4 regions of the Lelliottia sp. GFLA7 genome follow, and region 3 is predicted to be linked to each of the others. Evidence: predicted binding sites of a transcription regulator. Region 3 holds the regulator's gene; each other region holds the start of a gene.
The links. Region 3 encodes CRP, which controls carbon source genes, mostly activating them, when cyclic AMP is high. Its sites were predicted from a motif close to ATGTGANNNNNNTCACAT; they were not measured.
Positions count from the first base shown of each region.

Region 1: the regulator CRP is predicted to act here: its motif matches at 1,988-2,005, upstream of rhaS (HTH-type transcriptional activator RhaS).
Region 2: the regulator CRP is predicted to act here: its motif matches at 2,089-2,106, upstream of aaeR (HTH-type transcriptional activator AaeR).
Region 4: the regulator CRP is predicted to act here: its motif matches at 886-903, upstream of AC07RN_RS04975 (enolase C-terminal domain-like protein).

Region 1 covers NZ_JBWLAQ010000012.1:43,160-47,021, reverse strand. Annotated here, with positions in the region: gene rhaT (L-rhamnose/proton symporter RhaT) at 1-101, shown strand, start outside; gene rhaR (HTH-type transcriptional activator RhaR) at 102-950, opposite strand; gene rhaS (HTH-type transcriptional activator RhaS) at 1,023-1,859, opposite strand; gene rhaB (rhamnulokinase) at 2,161-3,630, shown strand; gene rhaA (L-rhamnose isomerase) at 3,627-3,862, shown strand, end outside.
Region 2 covers NZ_JBWLAQ010000005.1:35,270-39,131, forward strand. Annotated here, with positions in the region: gene tldD (metalloprotease TldD) at 1-1,107, shown strand, start outside; gene aaeR (HTH-type transcriptional activator AaeR) at 1,145-2,071, opposite strand; gene aaeX (p-hydroxybenzoic acid efflux pump operon protein AaeX) at 2,252-2,455, shown strand; gene aaeA (p-hydroxybenzoic acid efflux pump subunit AaeA) at 2,463-3,395, shown strand; gene aaeB (p-hydroxybenzoic acid efflux pump subunit AaeB) at 3,401-3,862, shown strand, end outside.
Region 3 covers NZ_JBWLAQ010000008.1:59,249-63,110, forward strand. Annotated here, with positions in the region: gene AC07RN_RS17970 (YccS/YhfK family putative transporter) at 1-851, opposite strand, end outside; gene crp (cAMP-activated global transcriptional regulator CRP) at 909-1,541, opposite strand; gene AC07RN_RS17980 (OsmC family protein) at 1,851-2,255, shown strand; gene AC07RN_RS17985 (phosphoribulokinase) at 2,301-3,170, opposite strand; gene AC07RN_RS17990 (YheU family protein) at 3,201-3,419, opposite strand; gene AC07RN_RS17995 (hydrolase) at 3,416-3,862, opposite strand, start outside.
Region 4 covers NZ_JBWLAQ010000001.1:1,030,401-1,034,262, forward strand. Annotated here, with positions in the region: gene AC07RN_RS04970 (PTS transporter subunit EIIC) at 1-803, opposite strand, end outside; gene AC07RN_RS04975 (enolase C-terminal domain-like protein) at 1,082-2,281, shown strand; gene AC07RN_RS04980 (GntR family transcriptional regulator) at 2,269-2,988, opposite strand; gene AC07RN_RS04985 (EAL domain-containing protein) at 3,083-3,862, shown strand, end outside.

The DNA of each region.
Region 1 (3,862 bases), on a different contig from region 3:
AGTGGAACAACGCCGGGCGTCGTCCGGTGGGCGTGCTGAGTCTGGGTTGCGTGGTGATTATTATTGCCGCCAACATTGTCGGCCTGGGCATGGCGAGTTAACTACGCTGCTTTTCGACTGCGATGACGCCACTGAACCGGCGTCATCCCTACCTCCCGGTTAAACACCACCGAAAAATAGTTACTGTCCTCAAAGCCGCAGCGCATCGCCACTTCACTCACCATCAGCTCCGTATGTTGCAGCAGATATTGCGCGTGGCAAATGCGTAACTGGCGCAAATAGTGGTTCACGGTCATGCCCGTCTGGGTGCGGAACTGCTGGCGCAAGGCGCGTTCGCTGCACTGCTCTTGCTCGCAAAACTTCTCCAGCACAAAGCTGCGGTTCAGGCTGCCAGCCAGCGCAGTAATCAGTTTATCCAGCAGCGCCTCTTGCTCGTTCGCCGAAGGGTTATCGGTCGCATAACGAAAGCGTTTGAGCGTCATCACCAGTTGGGCGAACAGCAGTTCAGCCATCTCGTTCGCACTCTGATCCGCCTTCAAACTCTCCTGCTCAAGCTGCGTGATAACGGGCCTGACCTGCGCCATACCGTTGCTGCTTAAACGCCAGTGCGGCGCGCCGCGTGCATCGTTAAAGCCAGGAATGTTGCTGGCCCAGTCAACGTTCAGCTTGAGCCTGTCGGGGCAATAAATGACGTTTTGCAAAACCAGATCGTTAACCGAGGCGTAGGAGTGTTTGTCTTCCGCGCGGATATAAAACAGGTCACCGCGCGTAATGCGGTAAGGGCGATCGTTGAGGACGTGAAGGCCGTTGCCGCGCCATACCAGAACTAACTCGCAAAACTCGTGCGTATGCTCAGCAAAGACATTTTGCGGATAGCGGTCCGCCACCGCGACAGCCTGTCCGGCGTTGGCAAAAAAATCAGTTTTGCGAAGGATTAACGGAACGCCCACGACACACCCCAGCGGCTAATAACCGAACATTATTAGCGGGTTCGCGATAAAAAAACGGTGATTGGCCTCGCGTTACTGAAGTGACGCATCACGGCCCTGACGGATCGCGCGCGGTGACCAGCTAAACTCCCGGCGAAAAAGCGTCGAAAAGTGGTTACTGTCGCCAAAACCGCAGCGATAAGCGATGTCCGTCACGCTCTCATCCGTATGACGCAAAAGATGGCGGGCTTTGATCAAGCGCAGACGGTTCAGATAGCGCTGCGGCGTCAATCCGGTGTGCTGTTTGAGCTGGCGATGCAGAGTGCGCAGGGAAAGCGAAAACACGTCCGCCACCGTCTCCCAACTCACCTCTTCGGCAAAGTGATCTTCCAGCCAGGCCATCAGTTGATTGAGCCGCGCGTCGTTATTCTCGAGACCTTCCACCAGACTGCTACGGCGCAGGAGCACCAGCAGTTGCATGAACGTCAGTTCACGGCTGGCGAGCGCATGTGATTCGGTATTTTCCTCGGCCTGCTCCATCTGGGTGACGAGCTGGCGTACCTGCTGCAGCGTGGATTGATTCACTCGCCAGTGCGACGGATAGTGCCCGTCTTTTTCCTGCGGCAGTAGCTGGTTTAGCCCCGATAAAAACTGGAACGCATCCGGAGAACGATAGAGCACATTCGTCAGGCACAGGTTGTCGGTATGTTCATACATGTGCCGGTCGTGGTCGCGAACAAAACAGACCGTTCCACCGCTGATGGTGTACGGCTGGCCGTTAAAAACGTGAATGCCCGTACCATGCTCAACAATCACAATTTCATGAAAATCATGGTGATGTTCCGGAAAGGCCGCCTGTGGCAGGCGCGGCTCAATCGCAACGGGCGAATGTCCGGAAGGGAAAAAATCCACGCTGTGCAGAACGGTCATAACGGCCACCACCAATGAGAAATGTTCTCAAAATAGTAATTAAGGGCCGCGATTCTCACCTTCAATTTTCGACAGTAAAGCGTGCAAAGCCTGTCGGATTTTTAAGAAACAGCGGGAAAGATCGGGAAATGCGGCAACCGTCACATGGCCTGACATCCGCGCCATAACTGGAAACTGTGAACTCCCTCACGTTCATCTTTGATTCCTTGCCAGCCGCGGATTTTGGCTGTCAGTGGCGAGAAGGTCTGTTTTTCTTTCCTTTCTTACACTCTCCGGTAATGACTTAAAGAAGGACCGGAACATGACTCTTCGCCATTGTGTCGCTGTCGATTTAGGCGCCTCCAGCGGTCGCGTAATGCTGGCCTGCTATACCCCTGAACAGCGCACGCTGACTCTTCGCGAGATCCACCGTTTTGTTAACTGCCTGCAAAAACAGGTCGGCGTGGACACCTGGGATATTGACAGCCTGGAAGCTGAAATCCGCACTGGACTGAACAAGGTCTGCGAAGAAGGCATTCTGATTGACAGTATCGGGATTGATACCTGGGGCGTGGATTACGTCCTGCTGGACCGCGACGGCGCGCGCATCGGTTTGCCGGTGTCATATCGAGACAGCCGCACCGACGGCGTGATGGCCCGCGCCATTGAACAGCTCGGCAAAGCGGATATCTACGGGCGCAGCGGCATTCAGTTTTTACCGTTCAACACGCTGTATCAGCTGCGTGCGCTGGCGGAACAGCAGCCAGAGTTGATTAAAAACGTCGCTCATGCGCTGCTGATCCCGGACTACTTCAGCTATCGCCTGACCGGCAATATGAACTGGGAATACACCAACGCCACCACCACGCAGTTGGTCAACATCAACTCGGATAACTGGGATGAAAGCCTGCTCAACTGGACCGGCGTCTCCGCCGCCTGGTTTGGCACGCCGACGCATCCCGGCAATGTGATCGGTCACTGGATTTGCCCGCTGGGCAATCAAATCCCCGTTGTCGCGGTAGCAAGCCACGACACCGCCAGCGCCGTGATAGCCTCTCCGCTCGCCAGTAAAGACGCGGCGTATCTCTCGTCCGGCACCTGGTCGCTGATGGGTTTTGAGAGCAAAACGCCGTACACCAGCGATGCGGCGCTGGCTGCCAACATCACCAACGAAGGTGGCGCGGAAGGCCGCTATCGGGTGCTGAAAAATATCATGGGGCTGTGGCTGCTCCAGCGCGTGCTGAAAGAGCAAAACGTCTCCGACCTGTCGACGCTGATAACCGATACCGAAGCGCTGGCGGCGTGTCGTTTCGTGATCAACCCGAACGACGATCGCTTTATCAATCCGGCCAATATGAGCGCCGAAATCCAGGCCGCCTGTCGCGAAACAAACCAGCCTGTTCCTAACACTCCAACTGAACTGGCGCGATGTATTTTCGACAGCCTCGCCCTGCTGTATGCCGACGTGCTGCAGGAGTTGGCAACGCTGCGCGGTAAACCGTTCAGCCAGTTACACATCGTGGGCGGCGGCTGCCAGAACCAACTACTGAATCAGCTTTGCGCCGACGCCTGCGGGATCACCGTCGTGGCGGGTCCTGTCGAGGCGTCCACGCTCGGCAATATCGGCATCCAGTTGATGACGCTGGACGAACTCACCAACGTGGACGATTTCCGCACCGTGGTCACGGGCAACTACGCCCTCACCACGTTTACCCCTCATTCCTGCCATGAAATTGCCCGCTACCGAGCGCAGTTTCAGCAAAAACGACTGACTAAGGAGCTTTGCGCATGACCACTCAACTTGAACAAGCCTGGGAACTGGCTAAACAGCGTTTCGCCGCCGTCGGCGTGGATGTCGAAGAGGCGCTGCGTCAGCTCGATCGTCTGCCGGTTTCCATGCACTGCTGGCAAGGCGATGACGTCGCAGGCTTTGAAAATACCGGCGCCGCGCTGACGGGGGGTATTCAGGCCACCGGTAACTATCCAGGTAAAGCGCGTAACGCGACCGAGCTGCGCGCCGACCT
Region 2 (3,862 bases), on a different contig from region 3:
GTGCAGCATACCGCGCTGTACACCAGCATCGATCCGCTGCAAAGCATGAGCCGTGAAGAGAAGCTGGATATTCTGCGTCGTGTGGACAAAGTGGCGCGCGCGGCGGACAAACGTGTGCAGGAAGTCTCGGCCAGTTTAACCGGTGTGTACGAACTGATTCTTGTTGCGGCAACCGATGGCACGCTGGCGGCAGATGTGCGCCCGCTGGTTCGTCTGTCGGTTAGCGTGCAGGTAGAAGATGACGGCAAACGTGAGCGCGGCTCTAGCGGCGGCGGCGGACGTTTTGGCTACGAGTGGTTCCTGGCCGACGAAGACGGCGAAGTGCGTGCGGATGCATGGGCAAAAGAAGCCGTTCGTATGGCGATGGTTAACCTGAACGCGGTCGCGGCACCTGCGGGCACGCTGCCAGTGGTATTGGGCGCGGGCTGGCCTGGCGTTCTGCTGCACGAAGCGGTCGGTCACGGTCTTGAAGGCGACTTTAACCGTCGTGGCACGTCCGTGTTTAGCGGTCAGATGGGGGAGCTGGTGGCCTCTGAGCTGTGCACCATTATTGATGACGGCACTATGGCCGATCGTCGCGGCTCCATCTCTATTGATGATGAAGGGACGCCAGGGCAGTACAACGTGCTGATCGAAAATGGCGTGCTGAAAGGTTACATGCAGGACAAACTGAACGCGCGTCTGATGGGCGTTGCGCCAACGGGGAACGGCCGTCGTGAATCTTACGCGCATCTGCCGATGCCGCGCATGACCAACACCTATATGCTGGCGGGTAAATCAACGCCGCAGGAGATTATCGAATCCGTTGATTACGGTATCTTCGCGCCAAACTTTGGTGGCGGACAGGTGGATATCACCTCCGGGAAATTTGTCTTCTCCACGTCCGAAGCGTATTTGATTGAGAAAGGCAAAGTCACCAAAGCGGTGAAAGGTGCCACGCTGATTGGTTCTGGAATCGAAGCGATGCAGCAGATTTCAATGGTCGGTAACGATCTCAAACTGGATAAAGGTGTTGGCGTCTGCGGTAAAGAAGGCCAAAGCCTGCCGGTTGGCGTGGGCCAGCCGACTCTGAAAGTCGACAGTTTGACGGTCGGCGGCACAGCCTGATTGTTGATTGAACATGCCCTCTACGGAGGGCATTTTATTACTCTTTTCTTCGCCCTCGCATTCCCTGATACAACTCCGCCACTTCCACAAAATAATCCGTCAGATAGTTAATGCACACCTGAACCTTCAGCGGCAGCTTGTCCTTTTCGGTGTACAGCGCGTAGACCGGGCGCGGGTCCGACTGATAACGCGGGAACAGGATCTCCAGTTCACCGCTGTTGATCTCATTGATCACCCACATCAGCGGTACGTATGCGATCCCCGCACCGGCCACCAGCCAGCGAGAAATAGTCATCGGATCGTTGGTCACAAACCGTCCCTGCGGCAGCAGTTTGGTTGACAGGCCTTCTGGTGCGATCAGCTCAAACTCGCTGTCCGGCCGCACGCTGTATTCCAGCCATGAATGATTGCTCAGATCCGCAGGTTTTTCTGGGACACCAAATTGCACCAGATAATTTTTTGAGGCACAGACGACCATAGGCATACTGCCCAGTCGACGGGAGAAAAGGCTCGAATCCTGGAGCGCCCCGACGCGGATCACGACGTCCAGCCCGTCAGCAATCAGGTCCGGTGCCGGGATCCCGGTGACTAAATTCACCGTCAGCCCTGGGTACTCTTTCAGCATTTCCGCGGTCATACCGGCGAGGACATTTTGTGCCATAGTTGAAGAACACCCGATGCGCAGCGTGCCGATAGGGGTGTTGTTAAAGGCATAAAGTTGTTCATGCACATCCTGAACTTCATGCAGCATGCGCCGACAGCCTTGATAATAAATTTTACCGGCCTCCGTCAGCCCAATACTCCGGGTGCTGCGATTTAGCAGCTTGACCTGAAGTTCATCTTCCAGTTTTGACACCGTCTGGCTGATGGATGACACACTCATCTGCAACTGCTTTGCAGCAGCGGTAAAAGAGCCAAATTCGACGACTTTGGCAAAGACGGACATGCGCTTTAAACGTTCCATTGTTCACTCTGGCTTAAAAGTGATTTAGATCACATATTATAGATAACAGCATAACAGTTACGTTAAAATATTATTAATGAGTTAACGGCTTCGCCATTCCCGCCCGGCTTTTCTTGCCTACTGCGATGGCGTGAGCGTAAAAAAATTCAGTCGCCTGCTCGCACTATAATCAAGGTCAACATGAGTCTGTTTCCCGTTTTCGTGGTGTTTGGTCTGTCCTTCCCACCGATTTTTTTCGAACTGATTTTATCACTGGCGATTTTCTGGCTGGTGCGTAAGCTGCTGGCCCCGACCGGTATCTACGATTTTGTCTGGCACCCTGCATTGTTTAATACCGCGCTGTATTGCTGCCTTTTCTACTTAATATCGCGCATGTTTGTCTGAGGTAGATGTGAAAACACTAACAAGAAATATCTCCCGTACTGCCATTACTGTGGCGCTGGTTATTCTGGCGTTTATCGCCATCTCGCGCGCATGGGTATTTTATACCGAATCACCCTGGACTCGTGATGCACGCTTTAGCGCGGATATCGTGGCGATTGCGCCTGATGTGGCGGGCCTCATTACAGCGGTCAACGTGCGTGATAATCAGCTGGTCAAAAAAGATCAGGTTCTCTTCACGATTGACCAACCGCGTTATCAGAAAGCATTAGAAGAGTCAGAAGCTGACGTGGCCTATTATCAGGCGCTCGCTACGGAAAAGCGTCGTGAGGCGGGGCGTCGCAACAAGTTAGGCATTCAGGCGATGTCTCGCGAAGAGATTGATCAGTCGAACAACCTGCTGCAAACCGTTCTTCATCAGCTGGCAAAAGCAGAAGCCACTCGCGATCTGGCGAAGCTGGATCTGGAACGCACCGTCATCCGCGCGCCCTCGGATGGCTGGGTGACAAACCTCAACGTCTACACGGGCGAGTTTATTACGCGCGGCTCAACGGCAGTGGCGCTGGTCAAACAACACTCCTTCTACGTTCTGGCTTATATGGAAGAGACCAAGCTTGAGGGCGTCCGCCCAGGGTATCGCGCTGAAATCACGCCGCTTGGCAGCAATCGAGTGCTGAAAGGCACGGTGGACAGCATTGCCGCGGGCGTCACCAACTCCAGCGCCACTCGCGACAGCAAAGGCATGGCGACGGTGGATTCCAACCTTGAATGGGTGCGCCTGGCGCAGCGTGTGCCGGTGCGTATTCGCCTGGATGACGAGCAGGGAAATCTGTGGCCCGCCGGGACTACGGCGACGGTAGTCATTACCGGCGAGAAAGATCGCAATGCCAGCAACGACTCTCTGTTCCGTAAAATCGCGCATCGCCTGCGTGAGTTTGGGTAATCACGATGGGTATTTTTACCATCGCCAGCCAGCACCTTCGCTTCGCCGTTAAGCTGGCATTCGCCATCGTCCTGGCACTGTTTGTGGGCTTCCACTTTCAGTTGGAGACACCGCGCTGGGCCGTGCTGACAGCGGCGCTTGTTGCGGCCGGTCCGGCGTTTGCCGCCGGGGGGGAACCCTATTCCGGGGCCATCCGCTATCGCGGCATGCTACGTATCGTCGGGACTTTTATTGGCTGTGCGGCCGCGCTGGTTATCATTATTACGATGATTCGTTCGCCGCTGCTGATGCTGATGGTGTGCTGTGTATGGGCCGGTTTTTGCACATGGGTTTCTTCGCTGGTAAAAGTGGAGAACTCGTATGCCTGGGGCCTGTCGGGTTACACCGCCCTGATCATTGTGATTACGATTCAGGCCGAACCTTTACTGGCCCCGCAGTTTGCCGTCGAACGTTGCAGCGAAATCGTG
Region 3 (3,862 bases):
AGAATATCGTCAGCCAGCACGCGCAGACGCGCCGCGACCGTCTGGGCATTCCAGCGGATCACCGCTTCGGCATGGCTACGCTCCACCAGTTTTTGCACTTCCTGCGGATGATGCAGGCTGACGGAGATATGTTCCTGGAGATCCAGCCCTACCTGAAACGTGCGCAGCAGCCGTTTGTATTCATGATTTTTATTGGCCGCCAGCATGTGCAACTGTTGATAACACTGGCTGATTAAATCGACCACTTTTTGCTGACGCGTCAGCAGCGGCGGCAGCGCCTTTTCCGGGTCGGTATGCTGCGTCAGCAGGGTGTATTTTGCTTCGCAGTAATCAGCGAGCTGAACGTAGAGCAGGCTTAAGGATTCGCGCAAAGGCTGCTCGCGCCACATCCAAAACCAGAACCAGTTGAATAATCCGTACCATAGCGTGCCAAACGCGTAGATCAGCAGCGGTTCCCAGACGGGCATATTCCCGGCGAGGCTGAGGGTGAAAATCGAGGCAATTAGCGAAGCGGGGAGCAATCGGGCATGCAGAGAACTGATTTCCGCCGTCACGCCGAGCGTGAGTGCCAGCACGGTTAAAATCAGCGGCAAGGGGATATCGCGCGCCAGCAAAAGCTGTACTGCCAGGCTACATCCGGCAAACAGCGATCCGCCAATAATCAGGCGTTTGAAAAAGCGTTTATGCGGCGTATCGAGACCGGCAATGTTACAGCAGGCAGGGACGAGGGAAAAAAGCAGACCGTGTTGCAGGTGACCCAGAATCAAACCGACGGCCACGGGGAGACATAACACCAGCGTTTGCCGAAGTGCGTAGTTAACTTCCGGGTGATAGATCAGCCTGCGCCACATAGATGCCAGAGACAAAAACGGCGTGACACCTTGCGATGGCACGCCGTTCGACCGGAATTAACGCGTTCCGTAAACCACGATAGTTTTACCGTGGGCGGAGATCAGGTTCTGATCTTCCAGCATTTTCAGGATACGGCCAACGGTTTCACGGGAGCAACCGACGATCTGACCAATTTCCTGACGGGTAATTTTAATTTGCATGCCGTCAGGGTGAGTCATAGCGTCAGGCTGTTTCGCCAGGTTCAACAGCGTTTGCGCGATGCGGCCGGTCACATCCAGGAAGGCGAGGTTACCCACTTTCTCGGAGGTGATTTGCAGGCGGCGAGCCATCTGCGAAGACAGGCGCAACAGAATATCCGGGTTAACCTGAATCAACTGACGGAATTTTTTGTAGGAGATCTCAGCCACTTCACAGGCCGATTTTGCACGTACCCAGGCGCTACGTTCCTGGCCTTCTTCAAACAGGCCCAGTTCGCCGATGAAATCGCCCTGGTTCAGATAAGAAAGGATCATCTCTTTTCCTTCTTCATCTTTAATAAGCACTGCCACCGAGCCTTTGACGATGTAATACAACGTTTCCGCTTTTTCACCCTGGTGAATCAGCGTGCTCTTCGATGGGTACTTATGAATATGGCAATGAGACAAGAACCATTCGAGAGTCGGGTCTGTTTGCGGTTTGCCAAGCACCATGCGCTGTTATCCTCTGTTATAAGCTGTCACCAGAGTCATAAATCGCATCCTGACTCTGGGGTTGCAATCGAATTCTTCCCCGTACCTGGGAATTAGGCTGTCATAAATGTTTGCAGCCTGTAATGTTTGATGTCCTCTGCATACATGTGTAACGTCAATGTATTACTGTAGCATCCAGAGTGTTTTAGCATAGCTTTTGCCGCGTGTCTCCTGGTGTCTCGCTTCAGCATGACGCAGGTCGACTTCCGTTGCGAGAATTGTAACGCACGGGTAATCTGTCCGGAAAAATGCAACGTCGGAGTGAATAAAATGCAAGCGCGTGTGAAATGGGTTGAAGGTTTAACGTTCCTCGGCGAATCCGCTTCAGGACACCAGATTTTGATGGATGGCAACTCCGGCGATAAAGCGCCAAGTCCGATGGAAGTGGTGCTGATCGCGGCGGGTGGATGCAGTGCCATCGACGTGGTCTCGATTCTGCAAAAAGGGCGTCATGACGTCACCGATTGCGAAGTGAAGCTGACATCAGAGCGTCGCGAAGAAGCGCCGCGTCTGTTTACGCACATCAATCTGCACTTCATTGTGACCGGCAAAGCGCTGAAAGATGCCGCGGTTTCCCGTGCGGTGGATCTTTCTGCGGAGAAGTACTGCTCGGTCGCGTTGATGCTGGAAAAAGCGGTGAAAATCACGCATTCGTATGAAGTGATTGAAGCGTAAGCGTTGACGAGATTTAGCCCTCTCCCATGAGGAGAGGGAATAAGATCATTCGATCTTTTTGCCTTCCATCAGCCGTTGCACCAGCGGCATCATGATCAGCTCCATCGCCAGTCCCATTTTCCCGCCCGGCACGACCAGCGTATTTATGTGCGAAATAAACGACCCCTGCAGCATTGCCAGCAGCCACGGATAATCAATATCTTCCAGATTACGGAAGTGAATCACCACAAAGCTTTCGTCGAGCGACGGAATCGTTTTGGCGGCGAAGGGATTTGACGTGTCCACTGTAGGCACGCGCTGGAAGTTGATGTGCGTGCGCGAAAACTGCGGCGTCAGGAAGTTAATATAATCTTCCATTGAGCGTACCACTGAATCCATGACTGCCTCACGCGAGTGGCCGCGCTCGCTGGTGTCGCGGGTGAGTTTCTGGATCCACTCCAGGTTGACGATAGGCACCACGCCGACCAACAGATCGACATGCCGCGCCACATCCTGTTGCGGCGTTACCACGCCGCCATGCAATCCTTCGTAAAACAGCACATCGGTTGGTTCCGGAAGCGGCTGCCACGGCGTAAATGTGCCCGGCACCTGGTTCCACGGCACGGCTTCGTCATAGGTATGCAGATATTTACGCGATTGCCCTGTGCCCGTATGGCCGTACTCGGCAAAGGTTTGTTCCAGCAAACCGAAGTCGTTGGCGTCTGGCCCGAAGTAGCTGATGTGTTTGCCGAGATCGCGCGCCTTGCGGATCGCCATGTCCATTTCAGGGCGGGTATAGCGATGAAAACTGTCGCCTTCTACCTCGGCGGCACGCAGGTTGAGCTGCGCGAAAATCTTACGAAACGCGAGGCTGGTGGTCGTGGTTCCCGCACCACTTGAACCCGTAACGGCAATAACCGGATGTCTGGCTGACATAGCAACTCCCTGACTGGAATGATGAAGCGATCAGCCGCGAAACTGATTGCGCGGCATGATGTTGACGGTTTCGTGCAGTTCAGACCACACCAGCAATATCTCGCCATTTTGTAGCTGCCGTTTCACATCGGCGACCTTTTGTTCAAGCGAGCGTTCATGTTCACCATAATCGGTGCCTTCGCGTAATACAAAGCTTTCAATCAGGCTGTCCAGCGTTTCGGGAGCCAGATCTTGCCAGGGAATCATCATCGTGTTTTTTCCAGCCAGGGGGTTAACCAGTCGGGGATACGCGTTTCCAGCCACATTTTCGGACGCCGTAACGTACCGCCGATAAAACCAACGTGGCCGCCATGTTCGGTCAGCTGATACTGCACGTTTGCGGGCAAATATCCCGGTGCCGGAATCGAATGGTGATCCATAAAGGGATCGTCTTTCGCATGGATGATCAGCGTCGGTTTGGTTATCTGATTCAGCAACGGCATGGCGCTACACTGACGATAATAGTCTAGTGCGTCAGCAAAACCGTGGATCTTCGAGGTGATCAGATCGTCAAACTCCCGCAAACGGCGCATGCGCTTGAGCTGTTGCAGGTTGATTGGCAGCGTGTCGGGATAGGCTTTCAATTTGCGTGCCGCGTTGGCTTTCAGCAAATTCAGCAGATAGCGCTGATACACGCGCGAAAAGCCCTTTTC
Region 4 (3,862 bases), on a different contig from region 3:
ATCACCACCAGCGCGGCCAGAGCGCCGATAAACAGCGTTAGCGTGGGGGTGAACACGGTTTTCAGCACGTCCGGCATGATGCTATCGACCCAGCGGTGTATATAGCTCAAGGCCAGAATCGAGAAAATTACCGGGATCACGCTGGAAGAGTAGTTGAACACCGAAACGGGTATCGCATTGAGCAACCAGAGCGCACTGACCGCCCCTTCCTGATGCGTTGCCAGCGCTTTGGCCGCGTCAATCAGCGACGGATACATCAGGCACGCCGCGACGGCCGCCGCCAGATACTCATTGGTTTTGAAGATTTTCGCCGCCGATACCGCGAGGAAAAACGGCAGGAAATAAAACACGCCGCTGGCAATCAGATCGATAACCATCACGGTATCGCTTTTGGCGGAAACCACTTTCAGTGCGATCAAACCTGCCAGCAGACCTTTGATCATCCCTGCGCCAGCGATGGCCGGAACGATCGGACCAAACACGCCCGACACGGTATCCATAAACAGCGATATCAGGCTCTTACGCCCCTTGGTCGCTGCGGGTGCCGCCGTATCGTTATTGCCCAATACGGTGAGCATCTGTTCATACCAGCTGTTCACTTTCGGGCCAATAATGACCTGAAACTGATCGCTTTGCAGCTGCGCGCCCAGCACACCGGGCAGTTTTTTTATCTCGTTTTGATCGACTTTATTATCGTCAATGAGATCAAAGCGCAGCCGCGTCATACAGTGCCAGACTTTATTAATATTCCCCTGGCCGCCGACCAGACGAATAATATTATTGATCGCTTCGTGCGTCCCCATAAAGACTCCTGCCCGATGTTGTTGTCGTTTTAATGTCGCCATGAAGAATAATTAAAGCATGACAACAAAACAAACCAATAAAATTAGACTTTGCTCACAATTACCCAGCAGAAAGCCACAAAATCGTAAAAGAGGACAAATTGGTACGGTTTTAAATTACATTTACGACAAATAACTGACCAAAATAAATAGTCAAAAAAACGGTTTACCCACTCACGATTTTAGGGCGATGATATTCGCCATAACGTATTCCCACAGTGCAGCAAAGGAGTTATTTCGTGACGCCTGTGATCATTAAAAATATTGAGTGTTTTATTACCCGCCCGGACCGACATAATCTGGTCACCGTCCGTGTGACCACCGAGCAGGGTATCACGGGACATGGCTGTGCCACCTTTCAGCAGCGCCCCCTGGCAGTCAAAACGCTGGTTGATGAATATCTGCAGCCGCTGCTGATTGGGCGCGATGCAAACAATATTGAAGACCTGTGGCAGATGATGAACGTCAACGCCTACTGGCGTAACGGCCCGTTGATGAACAATGCCATTTCAGGCGTCGACATGGCCCTGTGGGACATCAAGGGCCAGCTGGCCGGTATGCCGCTCTATCAGCTATTTGGCGGTAAATCCCGTGACGCGATCCCAGCCTACAGCCACGCCAGCGGAGAAACTCTGCAAGCGTTATTTGCCTCCGTTGATGCGCTCATTGCGCAGGGCTATCGTCATATCCGCTGCCAGCTCGGCTTTTATGGCGGTACGCCATCCGCACTCCACGCCCCGGATAACCCCACGCCGGGCGCATGGTTCGATCAGCAAGAGTACATGAGCAATACCGTCGAAATGTTCCGCGCCCTGCGCGAAAAATATGGCTGGAAGCTGCATATTTTGCATGATGTCCACGAGCGATTGTTCCCGCAGCAGGCCGTGCACCTGGCAAAGCAGCTCGAGCCGTTCCAGCCCTACTTTATTGAAGATATTTTGCCGCCACAGCAAAGCGCATGGCTGGAACAGGTGCGTCAGCAAAGCTGCGTTCCGCTGGCGCTGGGAGAGTTATTTAATAACCCTGCTGAATGGCACGATCTGATTGTGAATCGTCGTATCGACTTTATACGCTGCCACGTCTCGCAAATCGGCGGGATCACACCGGCGCTGAAGCTGGCGCATCTGTGTCAGGCCTTTGGCGTGCGCCTCGCCTGGCATGGCCCAGGCGATATGACGCCGATCGGCGTCGCGGTGAATACGCACCTGAATATTCATCTGCACAATGCGGCAATTCAGGAATTTATTCCTCGTTCTGCCACGACAAACGACGTGTTCCCCGGCGCGCCAGAGGTGAAAGAGGGATTTGTCTATCCTCCCGTACAGCCCGGTATCGGCGTGGGTTTCAACGAAGCGTTGGCGCTGGCGCACCCGGTTCTCTATCGACCGCACGAATGGACGCAAAGTCGCCTGCCTGACGGCACTATTCATACCCCCTGATTTTGACGCCAGGCCAGATTGTCGCGGTTGTACGGAATGACGTAGGTGCATGTGTAGTTGATATCAATAATATCGCTCACCTCAAACACGCGCCCGCCATCCAGAATACCGCGGTTATTGATGTGCATTGCCGGGCTGCCTTTCTTGCAGCCCAGAATAACCGCCTGTTCACGGCCTACGCTCACCGCGCGATAGGTGGTCAGCATATGAGAAATGGTAAACCCTTTGCTCAGAACATACTGCTGGATTGAGCGCTCAATGGCCTGCTGATTCAGATCCGGGAAATCGGCGGTAGGCATACTCGATATTTCCAGCTGTACGGGCACGTCATCGACGTAGCGCAAGCGGCAGAAATGCCAGATAAAACTTTCCTCATCAATACCGAAAATCTGCTGCGCCGCGCGATCGGGGCGTTTCTTATGCAGGCTGATCATCCGGTAACGAATCTGATCGAAACGCTTTTCCGTGATCGAGTTATAAACCAGAGGATTATTACGTGCTTGCTCGTTGATCCAGATCCCCGAACCCTGCACAATCCGCACCACGCCAATGCTGACCAGCTTTTCGAGCGCCTGTCGAATAGTGAAACGTGACACACCATATTCTTCCGCGAGCTGTCGTTCCGGCGAGAGTTTGCGCGGGCCAGGCGTGGTGTCCTGATAAATTTTGCTCAGGAGATCTTGCGTCACAAATTCTTTTTTCTTCATTACTTTTCCCTGAATGAAATCAATCACCGCGGCATGCTATAAGATTATCATTTTGAGGCGATTTAATTCAGCACTGCAGAAAGGATAACCCTGCATGACAACCCGCCATTTGGTCAGCCTGGTGACTGGTGTTCTGATTTTTTCCGTGCTGATCCCCATCAGCCTGAGTGTTTGGCTCGCGCATCGCCAGGCAGAAGACAAATTTGTCCAGGATTTGGATCGCTACTCATCGCGCGTGCTGATCCGCACGAACAAAGTGGTTGATCAGGCTAAAGAAGCGTTAACGCAGATCCAGTCGTTTAACGGCCAGCCGTGCAGCTACCAGCATTTACTGGCAATACGCCGGATCTCTTTCTCCTTCCGCTACGTTCAGGAAGTGATGTACGTCAATAACCGCCAGCCTGTGTGTTCCTCGCTCGAACAGGCCAGCAAAGCGACCGCATTTCCGCTTCCTATGCGCACCACGCACGACGGCTATGATGCGTGGCTAACGCAGCAAAACGATCTCGGCATTCAGCGCTATATGGCTGTGCTGGGTCTCGGAAATTATCTGGTCCTGTTGGATCCAGAATCGCTGATTGATGTCATTCCTTTCGGCGCCTGGCCGATCGAAGCCGCGCTGGTCGGCTTTGACAGCAATATTGTTTTTTCCAGCAGCAGTCCTCTCCCGCAGCACGTCTGGCAGCAATTACAGAAACAGAATTTTGCGCCTCTGCAGTACCGGGGGTCGATGTACGTCGTCAAATCCGTTCCTGATTTACGCTTCGCGGTCGTCGCCTGGGCTTCTCTCGAGCCGCTCAAGGAGAGCTGGCATCAGCAGTTGCTGTTCTGGTTCCCGTTTGGTGTTCTGGTCAGCCTGGTGGCCGCGGCCTTT